Regions from separate parts of the Mesorhizobium sp. M7A.F.Ce.TU.012.03.2.1 genome, predicted to be linked through region 1. Evidence: riboswitches for the same ligand, from Rfam matches in the RefSeq annotation. Region 1 holds a riboswitch; each other region holds the start of a gene.
What was found. Region 1 has a riboswitch for cobalamin ahead of EJ079_RS21525 (DUF1636 family protein). Riboswitches for the same ligand answer to the same signal wherever they lie in the genome.
Positions count from the first base shown of each region.

Region 2: another riboswitch for cobalamin. It lies ahead of EJ079_RS04795 (aromatic ring-hydroxylating dioxygenase subunit alpha); the one in region 1 lies ahead of EJ079_RS21525 (DUF1636 family protein).
Region 3: another riboswitch for cobalamin. It lies ahead of bluB (5,6-dimethylbenzimidazole synthase); the one in region 1 lies ahead of EJ079_RS21525 (DUF1636 family protein).
Region 4: another riboswitch for cobalamin. It lies ahead of EJ079_RS28470 (ABC transporter ATP-binding protein); the one in region 1 lies ahead of EJ079_RS21525 (DUF1636 family protein).

Region 1 is NZ_CP034779.1:4,407,124-4,413,059, reverse strand. Features, by position in the region: gene EJ079_RS21550 (NADH-quinone oxidoreductase subunit D) at 1-528, opposite strand, end outside; gene EJ079_RS21545 (NADH-quinone oxidoreductase subunit C) at 529-1,131, opposite strand; gene EJ079_RS21540 (NADH-quinone oxidoreductase subunit B) at 1,136-1,717, opposite strand; gene EJ079_RS21535 (NADH-quinone oxidoreductase subunit A) at 1,708-2,073, opposite strand; gene EJ079_RS21530 (winged helix-turn-helix domain-containing protein) at 2,404-3,603, shown strand; cobalamin riboswitch at 3,633-3,837, shown strand; gene EJ079_RS21525 (DUF1636 family protein) at 3,876-4,304, shown strand; gene cobW (cobalamin biosynthesis protein CobW) at 4,307-5,359, shown strand; gene EJ079_RS21515 (cobaltochelatase subunit CobN) at 5,378-5,936, shown strand, end outside.
Region 2 is NZ_CP034779.1:1,009,341-1,015,276, reverse strand. Features, by position in the region: gene EJ079_RS04815 (glycosyltransferase family A protein) at 1-390, opposite strand, end outside; gene EJ079_RS04810 (serine kinase) at 387-1,436, opposite strand; gene EJ079_RS04805 (PqqD family protein) at 1,486-1,917, opposite strand; gene EJ079_RS04800 (hybrid-cluster NAD(P)-dependent oxidoreductase) at 2,048-3,148, opposite strand; gene EJ079_RS04795 (aromatic ring-hydroxylating dioxygenase subunit alpha) at 3,174-4,421, opposite strand; cobalamin riboswitch at 4,536-4,738, opposite strand; gene EJ079_RS04790 (DUF680 domain-containing protein) at 5,247-5,444, shown strand; gene EJ079_RS04785 (DUF680 domain-containing protein) at 5,532-5,732, shown strand; gene EJ079_RS04780 (DUF680 domain-containing protein) at 5,800-5,936, shown strand, end outside.
Region 3 is NZ_CP034779.1:6,226,109-6,232,044, forward strand. Features, by position in the region: gene EJ079_RS30890 (exodeoxyribonuclease VII small subunit) at 69-320, opposite strand; gene EJ079_RS30895 (histone deacetylase family protein) at 324-1,250, opposite strand; cobalamin riboswitch at 1,372-1,553, shown strand; partial or broken gene bluB (5,6-dimethylbenzimidazole synthase) at 1,601-2,230, shown strand; gene EJ079_RS30905 (hypothetical protein) at 2,353-3,336, opposite strand; gene EJ079_RS30910 (TetR/AcrR family transcriptional regulator) at 3,624-4,232, opposite strand; gene EJ079_RS30915 (MFS transporter) at 4,354-5,577, shown strand; gene ribB (3,4-dihydroxy-2-butanone-4-phosphate synthase) at 5,727-5,936, opposite strand, start outside.
Region 4 is NZ_CP034779.1:5,727,570-5,733,505, forward strand. Features, by position in the region: gene EJ079_RS28440 (ABC transporter substrate-binding protein) at 1-218, opposite strand, end outside; partial or broken gene EJ079_RS33545 (tryptophan 2,3-dioxygenase family protein) at 261-406, opposite strand; partial or broken gene EJ079_RS33550 (2-aminobenzoate-CoA ligase) at 408-592, opposite strand; partial or broken gene EJ079_RS28455 (phosphatidate cytidylyltransferase) at 866-1,207, shown strand; partial or broken gene EJ079_RS28460 (iron ABC transporter permease) at 1,233-1,592, opposite strand; partial or broken gene EJ079_RS28465 (ABC transporter substrate-binding protein) at 1,592-2,263, opposite strand; gene EJ079_RS28470 (ABC transporter ATP-binding protein) at 2,313-3,101, opposite strand; cobalamin riboswitch at 3,263-3,470, opposite strand; gene EJ079_RS28475 (AraC family transcriptional regulator) at 3,726-4,559, shown strand; gene EJ079_RS28480 (alanine racemase) at 4,564-5,703, opposite strand; gene EJ079_RS28485 (D-arabinono-1,4-lactone oxidase) at 5,703-5,936, opposite strand, start outside.

The DNA of each region.
Region 1 (5,936 bases):
CCACTTGCCGATGTCCTCGACCAGTTTCTGCGGCAGGTCCTGGTGGACGCCGCCGGGACGGAAATAGGCGGCATGCATGCGCGAACCCGAGGCGCGCTCATAGAACACCATCAGCTTTTCGCGCTCGACGAAGCCCCATAGCGGCGGCGTCAGCGCGCCGACGTCCATCGCCTGCGTCGTCACATTGAGGATGTGCGACATGATGCGGCCGATTTCGCAGTAGAGAACGCGGATCAGCTGGCCGCGCTTCGGCACTTCGATGCCGAGCAGGCGCTCGGCGGCGAGCGCGAAGGCGTGCTCCTGGTTCATCGGCGCGCAATAGTCGAGCCGGTCGAGATAGGGAATCGCCTGCAGGTAGGTTTTGGCCTCGATCAGCTTTTCGGTGCCGCGATGCAAGAGCCCGATATGCGGATCGACGCGATCGACGACTTCGCCGTCCAGCTCCAGCACAAGGCGCAAAACGCCGTGCGCCGCAGGGTGTTGCGGGCCGAAATTGATGTTGAAGTTGCGGACGGAGGTTTCAGCCATTTACTGCTTTGCCTTCTCGTCACCCGGCAGGACGTAATCCGTACCTTCCCACGGGGACAAAAAATCGAAATTGCGGAATTCCTGCTTGAGCTCGACCGGCTCATAGATAACGCGCTTGGCCTCATCGTCGTAGCGCACCTCTACGAAGCCGGTCAGCGGGAAATCCTTGCGCAGCGGATGGCCTTCGAAACCATAGTCTGTCAACAGGCGGCGCAGATCGGGATGGCCCGAAAACAGCACGCCGTAGAGATCATAGGTCTCGCGCTCGAACCAGTCGGCACCGGGAAAGACGCCGGTGATCGATGGCACCATGGTTTCCTCGTCGGCCTGCACCTTGATGCGGATGCGCACATTCTGCTTCGGCGACAGGAGATGGTAGACGACGTCGAAGCGCTTGGCCCGCGACGGATAGTCGGCGCCGCAGACGTCGATGATCGAGATGAACTGGCAGCGCGCATCGTCGCGCAGGAAGGTCATGACCTCTACCAGATCGCGCGGCTCGACGCGGATGGTGAGTTCGCCATAGGCGATATCAGCCTCGTTCACGCGGCCGATCAGCTTCTCGCCGAGATAGTTCGACAGTTCGCTCAGGGATGCGGTCATGGATTTACCGTTCGATCGTGCCGGTGCGGCGGATCTTCTTCTGCAAGAGAAGAATGCCGTAGAGCAGCGCTTCGGCGCTCGGCGGGCAGCCGGGCACATAGATATCGACGGGCACGATGCGGTCGCAGCCGCGCACCACCGAATAGGAGTAGTGGTAGTAGCCGCCGCCATTGGCGCAGGAGCCCATCGAGATGACGTAGCGCGGTTCCGGCATCTGGTCGTAGACCTTGCGCAGCGCCGGCGCCATCTTGTTGGTCAGCGTGCCGGCGACGATCATGATGTCGGACTGGCGCGGGGACGCGCGCGGCGCGACGCCGAACCGCTCCGAATCATAGCGCGGCATCGAGGTGTGGATCATCTCGACCGCGCAGCAAGCGAGGCCGAACGTCATGAACATCAGCGACCCGCTGCGCGCCCAGGTGATGAGCGCCTCGGTCGAAGTGACCAGAAAGCCCTTGTCGGCCAACTCGTTGTTGATCTCAAGGAAGAAGGGATCGTCCTCCCCCACCGGCCTGCCGGTGTTGGGATCGATAATACCCTTGGGCTTCGGCGCGACGAGGGTGCCTGAACTGTCGTTCAATCCCATTCCAGCGCTCCTTTTTTCCATTCATAGGCAAAGCCGATGGTCAGCACCGCCAAAAACACCATCATCGACCAGAAACCGAGCATGCCGATCTTCGAAAACGACACCGCCCACGGAAACAGGAAGGCCACTTCCAGGTCGAAGATGATGAACAGGATCGACACCAGGTAGAAACGGATGTCGAACTTCATGCGCGCGTCGTCGAACGAGTTGAAACCGCACTCGTAGGCGGAAAGCTTTTCGGGATCGGGATTGCGGTAGGCCACCAGGAAGGGCGCGGCCAGCAGCGCCAGGCCGACAACCAGCGCCACGCCTATGAACAGGACGATGGGCAGGTATGAGCTCAAGAGTGCGTTCATGCTCGGCTTTCCGTTGGCGCAATCCACTTTGATTACAGCACCGGACCCTAATGCGGAAGCGTGACAGTTTAACCGCTGAACCGTTTTAAGGGCCTATGCTGCAACGCGGCGAGGGTTAGCGCAGCACTTCCAGCGAAGCAAGTCAAACCTTGTTCAAAACACCGACCTGGACGGCATATCGCGGCAAACTGGTCCGATCCGCTCCTGTTTGATTTCCTTCGCTTTTTACTCCACTTTTCTCTCCTGACATGGATGCCGCCAAAACCCTGCTAGCATGGGTTGGAATCAGCCATTCGACCCTCGGTCAAAACACTTCAAAGTGATGCCTGCATGAAGGAAAAGATCTCGCTCCCCACGGCCCGTCGCATCGCGCTTGCCGCCCAGGGGTTTCTCGATCCCCGCCCGACCGGCACGCCCGACCGCCGGCATTTTGCCCGCACCCTCTCCCGCACCGGCCTGCTGCAGATCGATTCCGTTAGCGCGGTGGTGCGCGCTCATTATATGCCACTCTATTCGCGCCTTGGCCCCTACCCGTTCTCGCTGCTCGACAATGCCGCGGTGACACGCAAGCGCACGGTTTTCGAATACTGGGCGCATGAGGCTTCCTTCCTGCCGGTGGAGACGTACCCGCTGATGCGCTGGCGCATGCAGCGCGCCGAGCGCGGCGAGGAAATGTATCTGGGGCTCGCCAAATGGGGCCGCGAACATGCCGCCTATATCGAGGAGATCTACCGCCAGGTCGCCGAGCGCGGCCCGATCGCCGCTTCCGCGCTCGAAGGCCAGAAAGGCTCGGGCGGCTGGTGGGGCTGGAGCCACGCCAAGCATGCCTTCGAATGGCTGTTCTGGGCCGGACGCATCACCACGGCGCACCGTCGCGGTTTCGAGCGCTTCTATGATCTGCCCGAGCGCGTGCTGCCGCAGGCGGTCCTCGATCTGCCGGTGCCGACGCCTGAGGACGCGCACCGCGAATTGCTGCGCATTTCCGCCCGCGCCCACGGCGTGGCGACTTCAGGCGATTTGCGCGATTATTTTCGGCTTTCGCCGGCGGACATGAAGGGCCGGCTGGAGGAGCTCGTCGAAACAGGCGAATTGCTGCCGGTGCGTGTCGAAGGCTGGGACAAGCCGGCCTATCTTCACCGGGACGCCCGCCTGCCGCGCAAAGTCGAGGCCCGCGCCCTGCTGGCGCCCTTCGATCCGGTCGTCTTCGAACGATCGCGCACCGAGCGGCTGTTCGATTTCCATTACCGCATCGAGATCTACACGCCTGCCGACAAGCGGCAATACGGCTATTATGTCCTGCCGTTCCTGCTCGGCGACAGGATCGTGGCACGCGTCGACCTCAAGGCCGACCGTCCGGCCAGCATACTGCGGGTCCATGCGGCCTATGCCGAGCCGGGTGCGCCGCCTGAAACCGCTGCAGAACTGTTCGAGGAATTGAAGCAGATGCAGGGCTGGCTTGGTCTTGAGCGCATGGAAGTGACCCCGGCCGGCGATTTGGGTCCGGCGCTGGCCGACATCGCCATGTCGTAAGCTCGCGTTGACACCGCCGCCCGCAAAAGCCTAAATCCGGGTCAGATGGTCTCTTGCCCGCAACGGCAAGAGCTAAGAGGGAATGCGGTGCGGGGCAAAATCCCAAATCCGCGGCTGTCCCCGCAACTGTAAGCGAAGAGCCAAGGCCGAAAGCCACTGGGAGTTCCCGGGAAGGCGGCTACCCAAGGCGATGACCCGCGAGCCAGGAGACCTGCCGTCTGCGACTTTAGAATCCGATCGCCCGGCGGGTTTCCGGGCAAGGAGCCCGATCTTTGGACCACGACAGCAGTTTTTCGGCTGGCACAGCGGATATTTCGTCCGGCCATGATGATGCCTTGGCCGGCGTCACCATCATCGTCTGCGCCTCCTGTCGCGATGAGACCGGCTCCGACGCTCATCCCCGCGCCGGCGAATTGCTGGCGGAGGATACGCGCCGCGCCGCATCCGGCGACGACATCCGCATCCGCAGCGTCGAATGCCTTGGCAATTGCAAGCGGCGCCTCAGCGCCGCCATCCTGCGCGACGGCTGCTGGAGCTATGTCTTTGGCGACCTGACCGAGACCAGCGGCGCCGACCTCGTCACGGGCGCCAAGCTTTTCGCCACCTCGACCGACGGTCTCATTCCCTGGCGTGGCCGCCCCGATAGCCTGAAGCGCGGCCTCGTTGCCCGCATCCCTCCCCTCGACCTGCTGAAGGACTGACCATGACTGCCCCAGATTCGTCTGCGAACCTCTCCCGCGTTCCCTGCACCGTCGTCACCGGCTTCCTCGGCGCCGGCAAGACGACGCTGGTCCGCCATCTCCTGGAAAACGCCGGCGGCAAGCGCATAGCCATCATCGTCAACGAATTCGGCGACATCGGCATCGACGGCGAGATCCTGAAGGGCTGCGGCATCGACACCTGCCCGGAGGAAAACATCGTCGAACTGGCCAATGGCTGCATCTGCTGCACCGTCGCCGATGATTTCGTCCCGGCGCTTGACAAGATCCTGTCGCTGACGCCGAGGGTCGACCACATCCTGATCGAGACTTCGGGCCTGGCGCTGCCCAAGCCGCTGGTCCAGGCCTTTCAGTGGCCGAGCGTGAAAAGCCGGGTGACTGTCGACGGCGTCATCGCCGTGGTCGACGGGCCGGCCTTGGCCGAAGGCCGCGTCGCCAACGACATGGATGCTCTGCAGGCGCAGCGCGCCGGGGACGAGACGCTCGACCACGACGACCCGGTGGAAGAACTGTTCGAGGATCAGATCGCCTGCGCCGACCTGATCATCCTGTCGAAAAGCGACCTGATGGACGCAGCCGGCACCGCCCGCGCCAACGCCATCATCAACGAACACTCCGCCCGCGCCGTGAAGATCGTGCCGACGTCGCATGGCAAGGTCGATCCCTCGGTGCTGCTCGGGCTCGGTCTGGCCGTCGAGGACGACATCGAGAACCGCAAGTCCCATCATGACGGCGCGTTCGACCACGAGCATGACGACTTCGACACCTTCATCGTCGACATTGCCTCGATCGCCAATCCGGACGAGCTGGCAAAGCGCGTCGCCACCGTCGCAGAAGAAGAGAACGTGCTGCGCGTAAAAGGCTTCGTCGAAGTCGGCGGCAAGCCGATGCGGCTCTTGCTGCAGGCCGTCGGGCCGCGCGTCAATCATTACTATGACCGCGCCTGGACCGCGCAGGACGACCGCCGCTCGCGTCTCGTCGTCATCGGCCTGAAGGGGCTGAACCGCCCGGCGATCGAGCGTATACTCGCCGGCTGATTTCGGACACGGGTCGCGATGCACATCCTCACCACGACATCCGCCTCGCTCGACGACCTCGCCGAGCCGGTCGATCTGCGGCAGACGCCGGCGGATATCGTGGCCCTGTCCTTCACCGACAGCGATCTCGCCGGACTGGCAGCCGCCTGGAAGGCCGATGCCGGCCGCCGGCCCTCGATGCGGCTGGCCGCCCTGCGTGACCTGCGCCATCCCATGTCCGTCGACCTCTGGGTCGACAGCGTCGCCCGCCACGCCAAGATCATCCTGGTGCGCATCCTCGGCGGCTACGACTGGTGGCGCTACGGCTGCGACCAGCTCGCCTCGACTGCCCGCGAACGCGGCATAAAGCTGGCACTGCTGCCCGGCGAATGCCGCGACGAGGATCTGCGCCTGATCGAAGCCTCGACGTTGCCGCGCGAAGAGTTGGACGGCCTGCTCGACTATTTCCGCGAGGGCGGCCCGGCGAATATGAGCGCGCTGGTGCGGAGATTGGCGCGGCTGGCGGGGTCGGATGCGCCTTTCGTCGAACCGGTCGCCGTGCCCAAAGCTGGCTACTACGAACCCGGCCGCGGCGTCG
Region 2 (5,936 bases), 3.3 Mb from region 1:
CTCATCGTCAATCCGCTCGACCAGCGTCATCAGCGAATAGGTCAGCTCGAGTCCGGGGTCTGCTCTGAAGCGTGCAAGGTCCTTCTTGAACCGTCCGGCCAGCGAGATGTCGTCAGAATCCAGAAACGAAACGAACTCCGCATCCGGCGGCAGTTGCCGCAGCCCGGCGTTGCGCGCCTTGGCCACGCCCATGTTGGATTGCTGGGACAGTCGGATGCAGGGGTTTTCGCGCATCATCGAGCGCACGGCCTCAGCAGAGCCGTCGGTCGAGCCGTCGTCGATGACGATGATGTCGAGATCGGCGGCGTCCCGCTGCCGCACCAGCGAGCGCAATGCCGAAACGACATAGCGCTCACGGTTGTAGACGGGCATTATCACGCTCAGTTTCACGAAGCGCCCCGCGTGAGAAAGTCGGCAATCGTACCGGCTATCTCCTGTGGCTGCGTCCCCAGCGACAGACGATAGCACGGCAGCAGGCGGGTCAGGTCGCTGAAGAAGCGAAAGCCGCTCTCCCGCTCGCCCGGCATCTGCGCTATGCCCGACGGCGCCAAGGCAATCATGGCATCCCTGCGCGACACCGGCACGATCGAACTTGCCTCGCCTCCGCCGATATGTGGCACCAGCAGCGCGATGATGTCCAGAGTTTCGGGCACCGGCCGAGGCGCGATGTCATCAATGTGAAAAGCATGCTTGCCTTGCCAGTTGAGCGGACCATGCGCTTTCAGCCGATGCTTCAGCCCAAGCCGAACGAACCCCTGGGGATCCTGTTTGAGTGTTGAAAACAGTGGGCGGGCAGTCACCCCGTTGGAGAGGTCGACCAGCACATAGTCGTCGCCGACGCTGTCCAGTCCGTTGAGGAGGCCGGCGGCGACGGTTCCGGATTTCCCGGCCCCGCCCGCGCCGGCCAACAGCACGCCCTTGCCATTGGCCCCGAGCGTGCCGGCATGGGCAAGGCGCATGCCGCGCGCCGCATATTCCCAATGGAGGAAGGGGCGCAGCGGCGCTCCCGGCTCCCACGGTGGAAAGGCATCGGCCGAAGCCATCAACTGCACCCCAACGCGACGTTGCGGATCATAGAACTGCCAGAAATCCAGGTCGTGAAAATGGTTGCCGCGCAATCCGGCCTCCGCCAGCCGGGTGGCGAAGCCATGCTGCGTGAAGGGCCCCTGGCCCCAACTGACCGGTGCCGCGATGCCGTCTATGCCGGGATGTGCGACGAAGACGCGGCAGATATCGGCAGGCGTTCGGTTGCCCGGAGCAGGGACAAAGCCATGAGCGACGGCATCCGCCAATGCGCCGGCGCTGACATTCGCGGTCAAATCCAGATGCGGCAAGCTCGCCTTGCGGGTCAGTGGATAATGCTCGGCGCTGCTCTCTGCTTGCGCCAGGACATGACGTGCGTAGTCAACCAAGTTTTCGAGAGTGACGTTCGGCATGGGTTTGCCTGTTCCGGAGCTGTCCGGCAACGAGAACCTGATGGGCGCTTCAGTTGGCCTGCTTCACCGCGGGCCAGCCGAGGGGCTCCTCGACCTCGTGGATGGGGTCGACGACAATGAGATCGGCGAGATCGTCATGGATGTCGACCTTGAGGGGCTCTCTGGCAGCGGCGAGCTGAGCCAGCAATTCGCTTGGAGCCGGTCTTGCCACGCCATCGGTTACGGCCGCCAGCAAACCGAATTCGAGCAATTGTGAAACAAAGCCGTCAATCGCGGCGGCATCGAGGGCGCCAATGCCGGTCGTGGCGCCGACCAGTTCGGAGGCAGGCACGCCGGACGACAGTGCATCCCAAAGTCTGCTGCCTGAATCAGAGAAGCCGAAATATTTGCCCGTGGTCAGGTCAAGAACGACGGCTTCGCCGTCGAAGGATTCAAAGACGATATCCTTGCTGGCAATGGCATAGATGCCGGATTGTCGCATGTTTGCTCCCCCGCCGAGCAGGCCGCGGAGATGATCTTCGGGCCTTACGGTCAACCCCACCGTTGCAGGCGTCTAACCATTTGCAGGGTTTTTGGCAAGATGGCGCAGGCTTGGGGGCGAGCGCAGCCGGTCACGCTTCGATTTCAAGCGCAGAAAGCGGCTTCGAGCAACAGGCGAGGATAAAGCCGTCCTCGATTTCGTGATCGAGGATGCCGCCATTGTGACTCATCTCGACATCGCCCGCGACCTTCCTCACCTTGCAGGTGCCGCACAGGCCGAACTCGCAGGCGGCGGGAATCCGCACCCCAGAGGCGCGTGCCGTCTGCAGCACGGTCTGGCCGGCGACGCATTCGGCATCGACATCGGAAAGCGAAAACCGGATCGGTGTCACGGCCTCGACGGCAGCAGCAGCGCCGTCCTCCGCCGGCGGCGAGAACGGCGCCGGGATCTCCTCCACGGCAGGCGCAGCAAAGCTTTCCTGATGGTATTTCGCCATGTCGAAGCCGGCGGCGTCCAGCATGCCGCGCACGGCGCGCATGAAGGGATCGGGGCCGCAGCAGAAAATCTCGCGCTCGCGGAAATCGGGCGCCAGCAATGGCAGCCGGATCGCGTCGATGCGGCCCATATGGCCGAACCAGCCCTCGCGGCTCGACCGCTCCTCGATCATGAAGCCGAGCGACAGGCCGGGCATGCGGCTGCCGAGCAGCTCGAGTTCCTTGCGGAAAATGATCTCTTCCGGGCGGCGCGCACAGTTGACGAAGCCGACATCTGTCCATGGCGCACAGTCGTTCAACCAACGCAGCATCGACATCATCGGCGTCACGCCGGAGCCCGCCGAAATGAACAGATATTTGGCCGCCGGGTGGCTGTGCAGCGAAAAATCACCGGTCGGCCCATAGGCCTTGACGTGCGAGCCCGGCGTCAGATGGTCGAACATCCAGCGCGTGCCGGTGCTGCCTGCCTGCGCCTTGACCGTCACCGCGATCGAGAACGGCCGCGACGGCGAGGACGACAGCGTGTAGGTGCGCATCAGCGGCCCCTCCGATGTCGGCAGTTCCAGCGTCACGAACTGGCCCGGCTTGTAGCGGAACCAGGTCTGGTTGTCGGAGCGGAAGGTGAAGGTCTTCACGTCCGGCGCTTCGTCGCTGACGCCGATCACTTCCAGCACCTGCAGCCGGTCGTTCCAGGGCGTCATCTGGTCGAGATGGCGATAGAGGCCAAGGTCCGTCATCGCATTCATCCTCTTGTCCCCTGAGCTAGGCGACGCTGCGCAGGGCCGGCCGGCCGCCTTCGGCAAGGCGCGGCCCGATGAACGACGCGTACCACTCGACGAACTGGATCACGCCGCCCTCATGCAGCTCCGAATAGGGGCCTGGTTCGTAGGCCGGCGACAGGATGCCGAAGGCGTTTTCCTCGACGATGCGGCGGTCCTGGTCGTTGGTCTCGGTCCAGACATGGGTGAGCTCAGCGAGGTCGTAGTCGATGCCTTCGACCGCATCCTTGTGGACGAGCCATTTCGTCGTCACCGCGGTTTCCGTGGCACTGATCGGCAGCACGCGGAAGGTGACGGCATGGTCGCCGAGGATATGGTTCCAGGTTGTCGGATAATGATAAAGCAGCAAGGAGCCGATGCGGTCGGTTGAAACGCTGTCGGACAGGTTGTTCTGGACCGCCCGTTTTCCCGTCATGGTGTAGCTGACGGCATCGCGCAGCAGCGGCGCGCGGGTGGCGCGGTACTGCCCTGCCGGATCGATGCGGAATTTGCTCGGCAAGCCAGCGGCCTCGCATTTGGCCCAGTGCGCGACCATCTCGGGGTCGCTGTCGGCGCCGTTGACGCCGGTCACGGTCGGCGCCTCGGGGAAGGTCTTGCACAGCTCAGGGTGATTGGCGACGCAGTGGTAGCACTCGCGGTTGTTTTCCCAGACCAGCTTCCAGTTGCCCTTCTCGATGATCGTGCTCTCAAAGGCGATCTTTGCCTCACGCAACCGGTGCGGCAAAAGATAGGGTTCGATCATCGCCCGCATCGGCGTGAAATCCGCCGGTTCTTTGGCCAGGCAGATGAAGATGTAGCCGCCGACGCTCTCGCAGGCGACCGGCTTCAGGCCGAAATCACTCTTGTCGAAACCGTCGGCCATCTGGCGGGCAAACAGCAGGCGGCCGTCCAACTCATAGGTCCACTGATGATAGGGGCAGACGAGCTTTGCCGCCGTACCCTTCTCCGTGTTGCACACGCGGCTGCCGCGATGGCGGCAGGAATTGTGGAAGGCGTTGATCTTGCCTTGCTGGTCGCGGACAAGGACGACCGGATAGTCGCCGATCTGCACGGTGATGTAGCTGCCCGGCTTCGGCAGTTCGCAATCATGGCCGATGAACAGCCAGTCGCGATACCAGATCAGCTCCATGTCGAGCTTGAAGTAGTCTGGATCGGTGTAGAAGGGCTGCTCCAGCGAAAAGCCTTGCCGGCGCCCCTTCAGGAGCCTCAGCATGTCGTTGCGGATATCCATGTCCTGTCCTCGTTTCTAAGGACTGAACTGGTGGTGATGGAGGAAGGATTGAAACGCAGGCCGGCTAGGTGCCGGACATGCGCTATCCACCTCTTGACCGCCCACCGCGATCAGTCGAGTCTAAAAATCTCGGGCTGGTTTCCGGGCTCTGGAGTTGTCCTTGCGGACCATCGCGACACCTTCCCAGGCAGTTGCCCAGTGGTCTCCCGTTGCGACTTGAACTCCACCACCGTTGCGGGGGCAGCGCCGGATTCTGACCGGCTTCCCAATTCTCCGCCTCGTCGTCACGAAGCGGCACCTGAGATGGTATGATCTAACCACGATCGCTGGCGCGCCGTCGGCATGAAAACGACATCGTATCCATGCGGCGCGACACGGCATGCGAAACGTCACCGCAGATCGTCGCGGGCCGAAATCCCGCCTCCCGGGCCGCCATTTGCCGGCTGCGATCTTCCCGAGTCCGACCCTTGGCGGGGGTCAAAAAAGGTTAACGGTTTCGAAAAGTGACTATTAGCTTGACCTAAAATCGAACCGAACGGTTCGTTTCTGTTGACGGTGCGTGCAGGACGGTGTGAACGCCGGGCCTTTGAAACAGTCAGTGATCCATCGGATGGTTAAACTTAACATGCTGATTTAGAGAGGAAAAATGTATCTCTAGATTCCCCTGGCACAATTTCAAGGTGTGGATTCATGGTCCACACGGAACAACTTCGTGATTGGAAAAGGCGGGGTTGCCCTCCCACATCGGGGCTGTCCGAACGACGCGATTTCATTTCCAAGACACGCCGCTAGACGGACGGAAAAAGACGATACTGGAGTACAAAAATGAAAAAGATCATTCTCACTGCCGCAGCCCTTCTGGCCATTTCCGGCAGCGCCTTCGCTGGTAGCGACCATTACGGTTCGAACGCCGCGGCAGCCACTGCTGTCGACAGCTCGTACACCGCTTCGACCAAGAAGTCGGAACCGGCTGCTCAGGCGCCTGCCCAGGGTGCTGACCACAACCTCTTCGGCAACAACTAACAGCCGATTCCCAGTCGACGGCGGGCCCGCCCGCTGCCCTGGCGAAATTCAGACATTCGAAATTCAGACATTCAGGAGTATTTTAAGATGAACAAGATCCTCATTGCTGCCGCCGCCGTTCTGGCCATCACCGGCAGCGCTTTCGCGGGCAGCGACAACTACGGTTCGAACGGCGCCAACCAGCCTGCCGCCGCTGTGGACCAGTCGTACACGGCTTCCACCAAGACCTCGGAACCGGCTGCCCAGACACCCGCTCAGGGCAGCGACCGTAACCTCTTCGGTCGCTAAAACCAATTTCGCAAGCGACGGCAGCTGTGTCTGCCGTCTGGCGAAATCCAGAATTCAGGAGACTAAAATGAACAAGATCCTTATTGCTGCCGCCGCCGTTCTGGCCATCACCGGCAGTGCCTTCGCCGGCAGCGACAACTTTGGCTCCAACGGCGCCAACCAGCCTGCGGTTACCTCGGTTGACAGCGCGCATACGAGCTCGGT
Region 3 (5,936 bases), 1.8 Mb from region 1:
CGAGTTATATCCTCGATCATGATCATGTCCAAAAACCGGTGAGGCGAGGCCATCGTTCGGACCGGGCCTCAATCCGCGTCGAGCGGCTCCGTTCCGACCGGCTTGCCGTCGCGCGACAGCCTGATCTTCTCGACCTTGTCCTCGGCGGCCTTCAGCAGCCGGTCGCAATGCGCCTTCAGCGCCTCGCCACGTTCATAGATCTTGATCGACTGGTCGAGCGGCACGTCGCCACGCTCCAGATCATCGACGATCTTCTCCAGCGCATCGAGTGCCTGCTCGAAGCTCATCGCCTTGACGTCTTCGTTGGTCTCATCGGCCATCATTCATCCTTTCATCAGTCGCCCGACATGGGCGGCGACCGAAAATGCCAATCCCTGCAGATCGTAGCCGCCCTCGAGCAGGCTGACGAGCCGGTTGCCGCTGTGGCGTGCCGCGCGCTGCATCAGTTGGCCGGTCGCCCAATCGAAATCATCCTCGGTCAGATTGATCTCGGCCAGCGGATCGCGGTGGTGCGCGTCGAACCCCGCCGAAATGATAATCAGGTCGGGCGCGAAATTGTCGAGCGCGGGCAGGACGCGCGACAGGAAGGCATCGCGAAACACCTCGCTGCCAGTCTGCGGCGCCAGCGGCGCGTTGACGATGTTGCCGGCGCCCGTTTCGTTCTTCGCTCCGGTGCCGGGATAAAGCGGCATCTGGTGTGTCGAGCAATAGAGCACCGACGGATCGTCCCAGAAAATGTCCTGCGTGCCATTGCCGTGATGCACGTCCCAGTCGACGATGGCAACGCGTTCGACACCGTGTTTCTTCTGCGCATAACGCGCCGCGATCGCCGCCGTGTTGAACAGGCAGAAGCCCATGGCCGTGGTCTTTTCGGCATGATGGCCGGGCGGCCGGGCGGCGACGAAGACGTTGTCGGCGCGGCCCGAAAAGACGTCATCGACGGCGGCGTTGGCGGCGCCGATCGCGGTGATCGCCGCTTGCCAGCTCTTCGGACTGGCAGTGGTGTCGGCATCGATGCGGGCAATCCCCTCGTCGGGAATGGCGGCGCGCACGCGGGCGACGAAATCGGCGGGATGCGCGTAGAGGATGGTGGCCTCGTCGCCTTCCGGCGCCTGGATACGATCGAGCCCGGCAAAGGCTTCCTCATCGAGCACGCGCTCGATGGCACGCAAGCGGTCGGGCCGCTCGGGATGTCCGGGCGGCGTGAGATGCTCGAGGAAGATCGGATGGGTGTAGAGACGGGTGGTCATCGTCCTAATCTAGTGACCCGGATCGACAAAGGCCATGCACGGGCGGCCGATGACTGGGGAAAATCGCGACTGCGTCCATTCGCGTCGCTGCAAGCATTGGCGTCCTCAGCACTTCGGCGTAAGGTTTTTGGTACTGCCTGGTGCCCGCCGCAAGCGGGAGAATCGGGAACACGGTTGAATTCCGTGGCGTGCCCAACGCTGTGAGGGGGACCGCGCCGGTAAAATGCCACTGTCGATGACGGGAAGGCACCGGACGCGGGTTGATCCCGAGCCAGAAGACCGGCCTGGCAGGCATCGTCATCCGCATGGTCAGGCGGATGATATCAATTGCAATCGCAAGGGGACAAGCGATGCCGGAACACCTGACCGCTGCTGTTGGCGACGGATTTGACCAGAGTGCGCGCGATGCGGTCTATCGCGCCATGTTCACACGGCGCGACGTGCGCAGCCATTTCCTGCCCACCGCGATCGATGACGACGTGCTGGCGCGGCTGCTGCTTGCTGCCCATCACGCGCCATCGGTCGGCTTCATGCAGCCATGGAATTTCATTGTCATTCGTGACATCGAGCGACGGGCGGAGGTGCGCGACCTGTTCCTGGCCGCGCGCGAGCAGGAACTGCCGGCGATCGACGAAGAGCGGCAGGAACTCTACCGCAAGCTCAAGCTGGAAGGCATCTGCGAAAGCGCGCTCAACATCTGCATCACCTGCGACCGGCAGCGCTCGAAGGGTTCGCCGCTGGGACGCTGGCACAATCCGGAGATGGATCTCTACAGCACCGTCTGCGCGGTGCAGAATTTCTGGCTGGCCGCGCGTGCCGAGGGCGTCGGTGTAGGCTGGGTCAGTATCATCGAAGCGCAGGCGCTAAAGCGGCTGTTGGCCATTCCGGACCACGTAACGCCGATCGCCTATCTCTGCGTGGGCCGTGTTTCCGAGTTCGCTCCCAAACCGGACCTTGAAACGCATGGCTGGGGACGGCGGCTGCCGCTGCCGGAGCTGATCATGAGCGAGACCTTTTCCGGGCAAGGCGAGACACAGCTCAAATCCACCGTGGCGCGCCTCAACACCGTTTCTGCCTCACCAGACATCACCCGCCCGGCCGATCAGGGTGTGGCGCCGGCCGTAGCCCAGCGCGAACCGCCGAAGGAGGCGAGCGCCTTGTCCTTGAGCTCCCTGAACTTCGACGACGCCTCGGCCAGCCGGGCGTCCCAGGCCGGATCCGGCACCTGGCCCGCGATGGTCTTGAAATAGACCTGCATCAGGCAGGCGATGGCGAAGGGTTCAATGAACGCCGCCTTGAATGCCCAGGCGAAGACGATGGCGAGCACAAAAGCCCAGCCGGCGAGCTGGCCAGGCATCAGGAACAGAATCGCGCCGGCAGGCGCCAGCATCATCAGAAAGATGATGAACGACACGCCCCACATGATGACCGCCAGCCAGACGGCGTTCTTGACCATGACCTTGCCGTTCTGGGCATAGAGCACGACGCCCTGGCGCGCCGTCTCGAAGGGCGAGGCTGAATTGATGCGGATGTTGTAGCCGAGGATGATCTCGTCGACATAGGTCAGCGACAGGCGGATCACCGTGTTGATGAAGGAGACCAGGCCGCTCAGGCCCGGTATCGGCAGGAAGGCGGCGATGCCGCCGAGCAGGCCGGTGATGGCGCGGATGGCGCCCTTGACGAGTTGGTCGACGACGAAAAGGATGTTGGCCTCGGCGAAACGCTGGGTCACGATATCCCTGGCATAGGCGATCTGGTCCTGACCGCCGGGAATGTCGCGGCCGTCGATCAGATGAACCATGACGGCGATGTGGCCGGCCTTGACGACATAGAGGATGTATTCGCGGATCCAATACACAGCGATCGAGACGAGGCCAAACCCGACCACGCCGCCCCACAGGGCAAAGGACATGGGCCCGTCGGGATCAGTGGAGATATGGCCGACGCCATAGCCGACCGAGGCGCCGGTGCCCGTCGCCATAATGTAGGCCAGCGTGATGCCGAAATAGACGATCATGCGAAAGACGATGAACGGCCAGGTCCGCATCATGATGGACACCGACCGGCCGATCTCAAAATCCCACATGTGCCCCGAATCTCCGCCTCAGAGATGGTGGAAGAGGATGGACTCAACCCGGCGATTGTCAATTGACGGCCCTGACGCCAAAGGGCAACGAATTCGGGCTAACGGGTTTCTTCGGAGCCTTCGCCGGCGCGTAGGCTGACGGAGCATCAAACGAAAAACCCGCCTGTGCGGCGGGTCACTGGCGCAAATCAGCACCATGGACGAATATGTACCTTAGCTGAGGTCACCGAGTCAAGAAAAAATTCCTATCGTGAACAGCTGCCGGCACGAAAGCTCCGGTGAGAACTTCAATTCGACTGCGGATCCGGCTTCTTGAGCAGGCCTTCGAGCAGTTGCTTGAACGCCGTCACCACCTTCTTCGACGTCGCTTCGGGGTCGCTCGAATTGGCGATCCGTTGCGCTGCCTGGCTGCTCGCTCCGTTGATCAGTCGCGAGGCCGTCTCGGGGTCGAGGCTGGAGACAACGACCCCCTCCTCCTGCAGCGCGGTCAGATGGTCGGTCATTGAAGCGATGCACGCACTGCAATTCGGCCATTGCGCTGGATCCCCCAGCACGGCCGGGCCATCCCGGAACATGATGCGCTGGATTTCCGGCTCCAGCGCCATCTCGATATAGGTCGAGCACTCGTCGACGAAATGTTGCCAACGGGTCGGCGCTCTCGACGCGACCTCATTGATGCGCGCCGCCATCTCGCCGTCAATCTGGGCTATGACCGCCTGCAGCAGCCCCTTCTTGTCGCCGAAATGATGATAGAGCGCGCCGCGCGTCAGCCCGGCCGAAGCGGTGAAATCATCCATCGAGGCTTCCGCATAGCCTGTTGTGCCGAAGGCATGACGGGCCGCCGCGATCAGCTTGGCGCGCGTCTCGGCGATCATCTCCTTGCGGGGTCTGTGCATGGCTTCTGGCCCTATTCACATACGCAACGTATGCCAATTGACATACGCGACGTATGGCCTATTTAATGATCATACGCTCCGTATGTAATTGTCCAATCGTCCTTTGTCGAGGAACCAACCGATGCAAAATCCCTACGCGGAAATCTTTCGTGCCCCCGGCGCCAAGGGCTTTGCGGCCGCCGGCTTCATGGCGCGCCTGCCGATCGCCATGGCGCCAATCGGCATCGTGGCGATGCTGTCGCAGACGCGCGGCGAATACTGGCTGGCGGGTGCGGTCTCGGCGACATACGCGCTGGCCAACGCCTTCGCCGCGCCGCAGATATCGAGACTGGTGGACCGCCTGGGCCAGACACGAATCGTGGTGCCCACCACCATCATCGCGGTGCTGGCTTTCGCGGTCCTGATAGCGGCGGCCAACCAGAACTGGCCGGTTTGGACGCTGTTCGTATCGGCACTGCTGGCCTCCGCCATGCCAAGCATACCTGCGATGGTGCGCGCGCGCTGGACGGAGATTTTCCGGGGGCGGCCGCAGATGAACACCGCATTCGCCTTCGAGTCCGTGGCCGATGAACTGGTCTATATCGCCGGGGCATCGCTGTCGGTCGGCCTCAGTGCCGCCCTATTCCCGGAAGCCGGCGTTCTGGTGAGCACATTATTTCTCGCATTCGGATCAGCGGCCTTCATCCTGCAACGCTCGACGGAGCCGCAAGTGCGGCCGGTGGACCATAACTCAAGCGGCTCGGCGATCCGCCTGCGGCCGGTTCAGATCATCACCCTCGCCCTGATCTTCATCGGCGCGACCTTCGCGACGACGGAAGTGACCACCGTGGCGATCACCAAGGAGCTTGGCCAACCGGGCGCCGCCAGCCTTGTCATCGGCGTTTATGCGCTGGGATCGTTCGTGCTCGGCATCATCGTCGGCGCGCTCAGCCTGAAGGCGCCGCTGCAACGCCAGTTGGCCATCGCAGTCGCCCTCGTCGCGCTCGGCACGCTGTTGCCGCTCACCGCCGACACCGTGCCGCTGCTGGCGCTGACCGTGTTCATCAGCGGTGTGGCGATCTCGCCTACCTTCATCACCGCCTTCGGCCTGATCGAGCGGCATGTGCCGGAAGCGATGCTGACCGAAGGCATCACCTGGGTCATGACCGGCATCGGCATCGGCATGGCGCTGGGCTCGTTCGCCGCCGGTGCGATGGTCGATGCGTTCGGCGCCCAGAGCGGGTTCTGGGTGTCGGTGGCTTCAGGCACGATTGCACTGATCGCCGTACTGCTTGGCCAGCGCAGCCTTGCCACGACTGAGTGCGAGATGGACGGATGTGAAGCAGCCGCCGTTCCGGCCGAGTGACCGCCAGGATATGTTGAGATTCAGGTCAGGCCGAGCCGAAAATGATGGATTTCGAGAACCGGAGCGCAGCGGACTTCCCGGTCCGTGAGCACCGGAAAGCGCAGAAAGCCGCCATTTGCAGGCCGGCCTCACCTGAATATCGATATATCCTAAAGGATCTCGGTCTTGGCGATGTGGATGCCAAAACCTTCGAGGCCGACATAGTGGCGTTCGCGCGAGGCGATCAGGTTGATCGAGGAGATGCCGAGATCCTTGAGGATCTGCGCGCCAAGCCCGATCTCGCGCCACTCGTTTTCGCGGCGGCGGGCCTCTTCGTGATCCTCGCGGTCGCCGCTTGCCGGTCGTTTGCGCTCCTGATG
Region 4 (5,936 bases), 1.3 Mb from region 1:
ATCTCGGGCTTCTGGGCATCGTCTTCGATGACCAGCTCGACATCTTTGTTGCCGGACTGTTTCATCGCCAGCGTAAAGGCATCGCGCATGTCGACGCCGAGACCCGCACCGCCGCCCGAAAGCGTGGTGATGACGCCGATCTTGACGGGTTCGGCATAGGCAAGGCCAGATGTGGCCAGCGACAAAGCGAACATGCTGGATGCCAGGATATTCTTCATTTTTCTCTCCTTCCCAGTGTTTTCAATATAGATAAAATAGCTTTAGAGCCGGGTGCGAACTTTCCAGAGTTCAGTGAACAGTTCAACCTCCAGCATCTCTTCAGACACGAAGCGCCCGACGTGCCGCCGGTGCTGCGTTTCATGCCGATGATGCGTTCGACTGTGGTGACATGATTGAAGCGCCAGCGCCCGGCCATTGCCGATCGGCGCGGTGTGGTCACCCAGACCCTTTTCGACCAGACGTCGGTCAGTTCGACACCGGCATTAAGGTATTCGGGGTAGTCGAAGCCATCGAGCAGGAAGTTCGGCCACTGTTCCTCGGGCGGAAGGTTGTCGCGCGTGAAAGTGTCGATATGCGCTGACGGTCCAAGCATTCTGCGGCTGTCCCCTAGATGCTCGTTGCCACGGTCTTGTCGCCGTGCGTGTGTTTGAATACGCAACTTGCCGGGAGGCTTGGCGCCGACGCCGGGCTGGTCATCCGCATATGCGGCAGCACCCGGCGCGATCGAATATGCGACCGGCATTTGGCACAGCGAGACCTCCCACGCTCTCGACTGACGATTGAGAGTTGCACCAGACCAAATTTATTTCAAGCCTAAACTTTTTACCCTGCCCGAGCGTTGGTGCACAAATGCGGCATGTTCGCCATCTTCGGCAAGCTCTTTGGAAAACACCGTTTTTCGCCGAACGTCTCGCCGTCGAAAACCTGGGAAGGCCCGATCGGCGGACTGGTGTCGGCGAGCCTGCTGGGCGCGTTGTTGTCATTCGTCACGCCCTTTTCGCCGCTACAGGCAGCGGGCGTGGCCTTCGTCGCCTGCTCGATGGGATTTCTTGGCGGGTTGGTCGCCTCGGCCATCAAGCGCGACCAGGGCGTCAAGGACTGGGGCCATCTGATCGAAGGCCATGGCGGCATGATGGACCGCACCGACAGCCTGGTCTTCGCTGCCCCGGTGTTCTTTCACCTCGTGCGCTATTTCTGGACGGTGTGATCCGGCGCCCAGTTGCCCACCGCACTCACAGCCGGTTGCGGATGAGCATGGTGACGACGAAGAACGCGCCGACCGAGCTGGTGATGATGCCGATCGGCAGTTCCTGCGGCGGCAGCAGCGTTCGGGCCAGAAGATCGCTGGCCAGCAACAGCACCGCGCCGAAGACGGCACAGCTGGCAACCAGGCGCAGATGCAAGGGACCCGCCAGCGGCCGTGACAGATGCGGGATCATCAGTCCGACGAAGCCGATAACGCCGGCGACCGAGACCAGGATCGCCGTCGAGAAGGCAGCGACGAGAAAGGTCATCCTGCGCATGCGCGCCACCGGCACGCCAAGACTTTCGGCGGCATTTTCGCCGGCCAGGAAAGCATCGAGCCGGCGGTGTCGCCGCCGGCGGCTGATATCATGGCGCTGGGGATGGCGAACTTGCCTGCGGTGAACGGTTTGTCCTCGCCGGAATCATAGAGAAACACTCGCGTTGCCTTGCCGTTGCCGACCTTGGCGGTGATGTCGGCGAGCCGCGTCTTCCAGCCGGCAACAAGCTTCTCCGCCTCGGCCTCCTTGCCGAAGATCTTGCCCAGCTTTTCGACGTCGCCATAGAGCAGGTCCATCGAGGCGGCTGGACGGCTCTTGTCGAGATGGACGCAGCTTTCCGTCAGCACCAGCGTCTTGATGCCGTGCGGGGCAAGCGTATCGGGTGTCACCTCGCCGCCCGGCTTCATGCCATAATACCAGCCGGCGAAGAAGAAATCCGGCTCGACCGCGACGAGGTTTTCGAGCGTCGGATATTTCGGCGCCAGTTCCGGGATCGAACCCTGCTCGGCCTTGAATTCGGGACCCACCTTGTACCATCCGGTGATGCCGGTCAGGCCGACGATCGACGGCTGCAGTTTCAGCGCGAAAGCCATCTCGGCCATGTTGAGATCCTGGATGACGGCGCGCTTCGGCGGCGCATCGAAGGTCAGCGGCTTGCCGCAGCTGTCGACCGTGACCGGGAAGGCCAGGGCTGTCGAGGCCAGCAGCGAGAAGACAAGCGAAAAGGCCAGGCGTTTCACGGGTTTGCTCCTTGTGGATGGGATTGGGTCGACTACGAAATGGCTTCAATCACGTCGGCGGCGCGGCACGGTTCGGCACATCGAACACCGTCAGTTCGCGGTCTTCGGTCGGATGGCGCAGACGCAGCACATCGATGCCGAAAATCTCGCGGATCAGCTTTTGGGTCAGCGCTTCGCGCGGTGCGGCGAGCGCTTGCAGACGGGCATGGTTCATCACCGCCACCCTGGTGGCGAACGGTGCCACCAGCGCCAGATCGTGCAGCACCGCGATCACCGTCATCTCGAAGCCTGCCACGAGGTCGAGCAGTTCGCCGCGGGCACGCGGGTCGAGATGGTTGGTCGGCTCGTCGAGGAACAGGATTTTTGGCTGCTGGGCGATAGCGCGCGCAAGTTGGGCGCGCTGGCGCTCGCCGCCCGACAGCGAGCCGATGGTGCGGCCAAATAGCGGCAGCAGGCCGGTCCGGCGCAGTGCATCGACGACGATCTCGCGCTCCTCGCTCCTGCGCCGCAGCCCGGCGTGCGGAACCCGGCCAAGCTCGACATAGTCGATCACCGCCAGCCGCGGATCGGGCTGGTCGGTCTGGCCGACCACGGCAATGTGCAGCGCCCGTTCGGCGGCTGAAATCCTGTCCAGGCGGCGCCCGCCGAGCTTCACCTCGCCGGAGCTCGGACGCAGCATGCCCGACAGCATGCGCAGCAGCGTCGTCTTGCCGGCGCCGTTGGGACCGATGATGGCAAGGCGATCGCCGGCGGCCACCGAGAAGCTGACCGCCTGAACCAGATCCCGCCCGTTCGCCGTGACGCAGAGGTCACGGGCTTCGAGAAGCGCTACGGTCATCGGCTGCTGCCCGCCGGCTTGCCGGGACGGCAAAGCGTATATACGACGATGCGATGGATGGAGCCGTCCAACTTTCCGTCACTTTCAAAAACTGGCGACGGAAGGAAGCTGGCGAACCGGCCGACAAGACCGGGCCTCGCGTTTCCTCCCGGCACACCCCGTCCGGTCAACTCAGTGATGGCAGGTCTCCTGGCTCACGGGTCGTTGCGCCATCAAGCCTTCCCAGCCTTGCCGGCCAGTGGCATTCACGGATTTTGCTCGCCGCTTACAGTTGCGGGGGCAGCCACGGTCTCGACCTGAGCAGGCCTCACCGTGTTCCCTTTTCACCCCTCGCCTTTCGACTCGGGGACCATCACCGCTTCAGCGTAGGTTTCCCCCAATCGCTCCGCAATGGATTTCTCGGACGGAGTGGTGGGCCAGCTAAGGGAAACAGGCATCGCATGCTCTCTTTATGTAATAATATAACATACCTAAGAGATGACGCCGGTCGCTGTCAAGCGAAAGCTCATGGGGCGGTTGGCCGGATGGCGACCGGCATCGGCGCAGATTGCACGGGATGCGCAATTTCGATCAAACTGGCCGTGCCAGGAAACGGCAGGATGATCTGGCCAATGCGAGGAGAAAATGGACCCGACCGAGAAAGCGCTGTGGTTCGTCGAAAGCCATCTGCCGGAGGCGATCTCGCTTGATGATGTCGCGCAAAGCAGCGGCGTGTCGCGTTTTCATGTGACGCGCGCCTTCGGCGCCGCCACCGGCCGGTCGGTGATGGGCTACATGCGCTCACGCCGGCTGACCGAGGCGGCGCGCAAGCTGGCGGGCGGGGCGCCCGACATCCTCGCCGTCGCGCTCGACGCCGGCTACAACTCGCATGAGGCGTTCACCCGTGCCTTCCGCGATCAGTTCGGCACCACGCCGGAACTGGTGCGCGCGCAGGGCACACTCGACAAGCTCGACCTCGTGGAGCCGATCCTGATGGACCAGTCCCTCCTCACCAATCTCGAACCGCCGCGTTTCGAGACCAGCCGGCCGTTCCTGATCGCCGGCCTCGGCGAACGCTACAGCTGCGAAACCAGCGCCGCCATCCCGATGCAGTGGCAGCGCTTCGGCCCCTATATCGGCAACATTCCGGGCGAGACCGGCGACGTCGCCTATGGCGTCTGCGTCAACGGCGACGATGCCGGCAATTTCGACTACATCGCCGGCGTCGAAGTGTCTGACTTCTCCGACCTGCCCAGGGACTTCTACCGGGTGCGGGTGCCGGCGCAGAAATATGCGGTCTTTGCCCACCGCGAACACATCTCGACCATCCGCCGTACGGTCAATACGATCTGGAACAAATGGCTGCCGGCCTCCGGGCATGAGATCGCGGACGCGCCGGAATTCGAACGCTACGGCCCTGAATTCGACCCGCGCAGCGGCAAGGGCGGGCTGGAGATATGGATACCGGTGAAGGCGTAGTCGGTCAGGCCATCGGCAGCGCCGGCCAGCGATCGGCGATCCGGCCGCCGGAAAACACCGCGATCGACCCGAACTGCTGCAGCACGGCTTCGCTCTGCGTCGGCCTTAGAAACGCGTAGTCGCCGGGCTTTGCGGTCGCGTCGGCGGGCAAGCCCATGAATTGCTGGTTGGAGGACAGGCCGAGCAGCCCGTTCGCCTTCATGCCTTCTGGGAAGACCGGCTCGGCCATCCACTTGCCGCCATAGAGGTAGCAACCCTTGCGCGGGAACCGGCCGAGCGCCTGCAGCAGGCGGGTGACGGCCGGCGGGCCGGGCAGCATCGGCTCGACCATTTTCAGGATCGGCGTGGCGATGAAGGCCGCCGGCTGGAAGCCGTCGAGGCCTGGCGTATCGAAGTCGCTGGGCAGCACAAAGGCCGAGCCCATCGAGACCTCATTGGCCGCGCCGCCATGATGAAGCAGCGCGGTCTTGCTGCCGCCGATGTTCAGGATGCGGCGCTGGTCGGCGCCGAGACAGGCGACGAATGCCGCAGCCTGCGCCGACGCCTTGGTCAATGCCTTTGCCGGTCCGCCGAAAAGGCCGGGGATGAGCGGCGCATGCGCCTCGTAGGCCATGACGCCTTCGCAATGCAGCCGGGCCGGCAACGCGCTCAACGCCTTCGACAAGGCTGCGGGATCAGCAAAACCGCCGCGATGCAGCCCGACATCGATCTCGAAAGCGATGCGCAGGCCGATGCCGAGTTCGCCAGCGAGGGCGCCATATTCCGCCAGTCTCTCCTCGCTGTCGATCAGCCAGCAGACGCGCGACCAGTCGGTATCGGCTTTCACCAGCGCCGCCCTTGCCGCGCCGATCGGCATCGGCTTGCCGTAGAGCAGATCGGCATCCGGGAACGCCTTCAGCACCGCCTCGCTGATCGGCGGGTGGAAGGTCATGAAGCGCTCACTGCCAAGCGCCTTGGCAATATACGCAAGCAGCGGCATGCAGGCGAGCGATTTGTCGACCAGCCGCACGGCCAGGCCGGGATCCACTCTCCCCTTCGCCAGGGCAATGTTGCTGTCCAGCCGGTCGCGATCGAGCAGCAGGCAGGGCTGGAAGATGCCGGCTTCCTTCAGCGCATCCGAGAGGGTGGAAAAATAGGTGGTCATCATTCGATGCCGAACAAGCCGGCCATATAGGGCGAGACGAAGCGGTTTTGCGGATCGACGTCGCGGCGCACCGCCATGGCGTCGTCCCAGCGCGGATAGAGCTTTTTCAGATCCGCCGCTTTCAGGCTGTGCATCTTGCCCCAATGCGGCCTGCCGCCATATCTGCGGAAGATCGGCTCTGCCGCCCGCATGAACGGCAACGGATCGTTCGCTGCATCATGGTGGATGGCGAT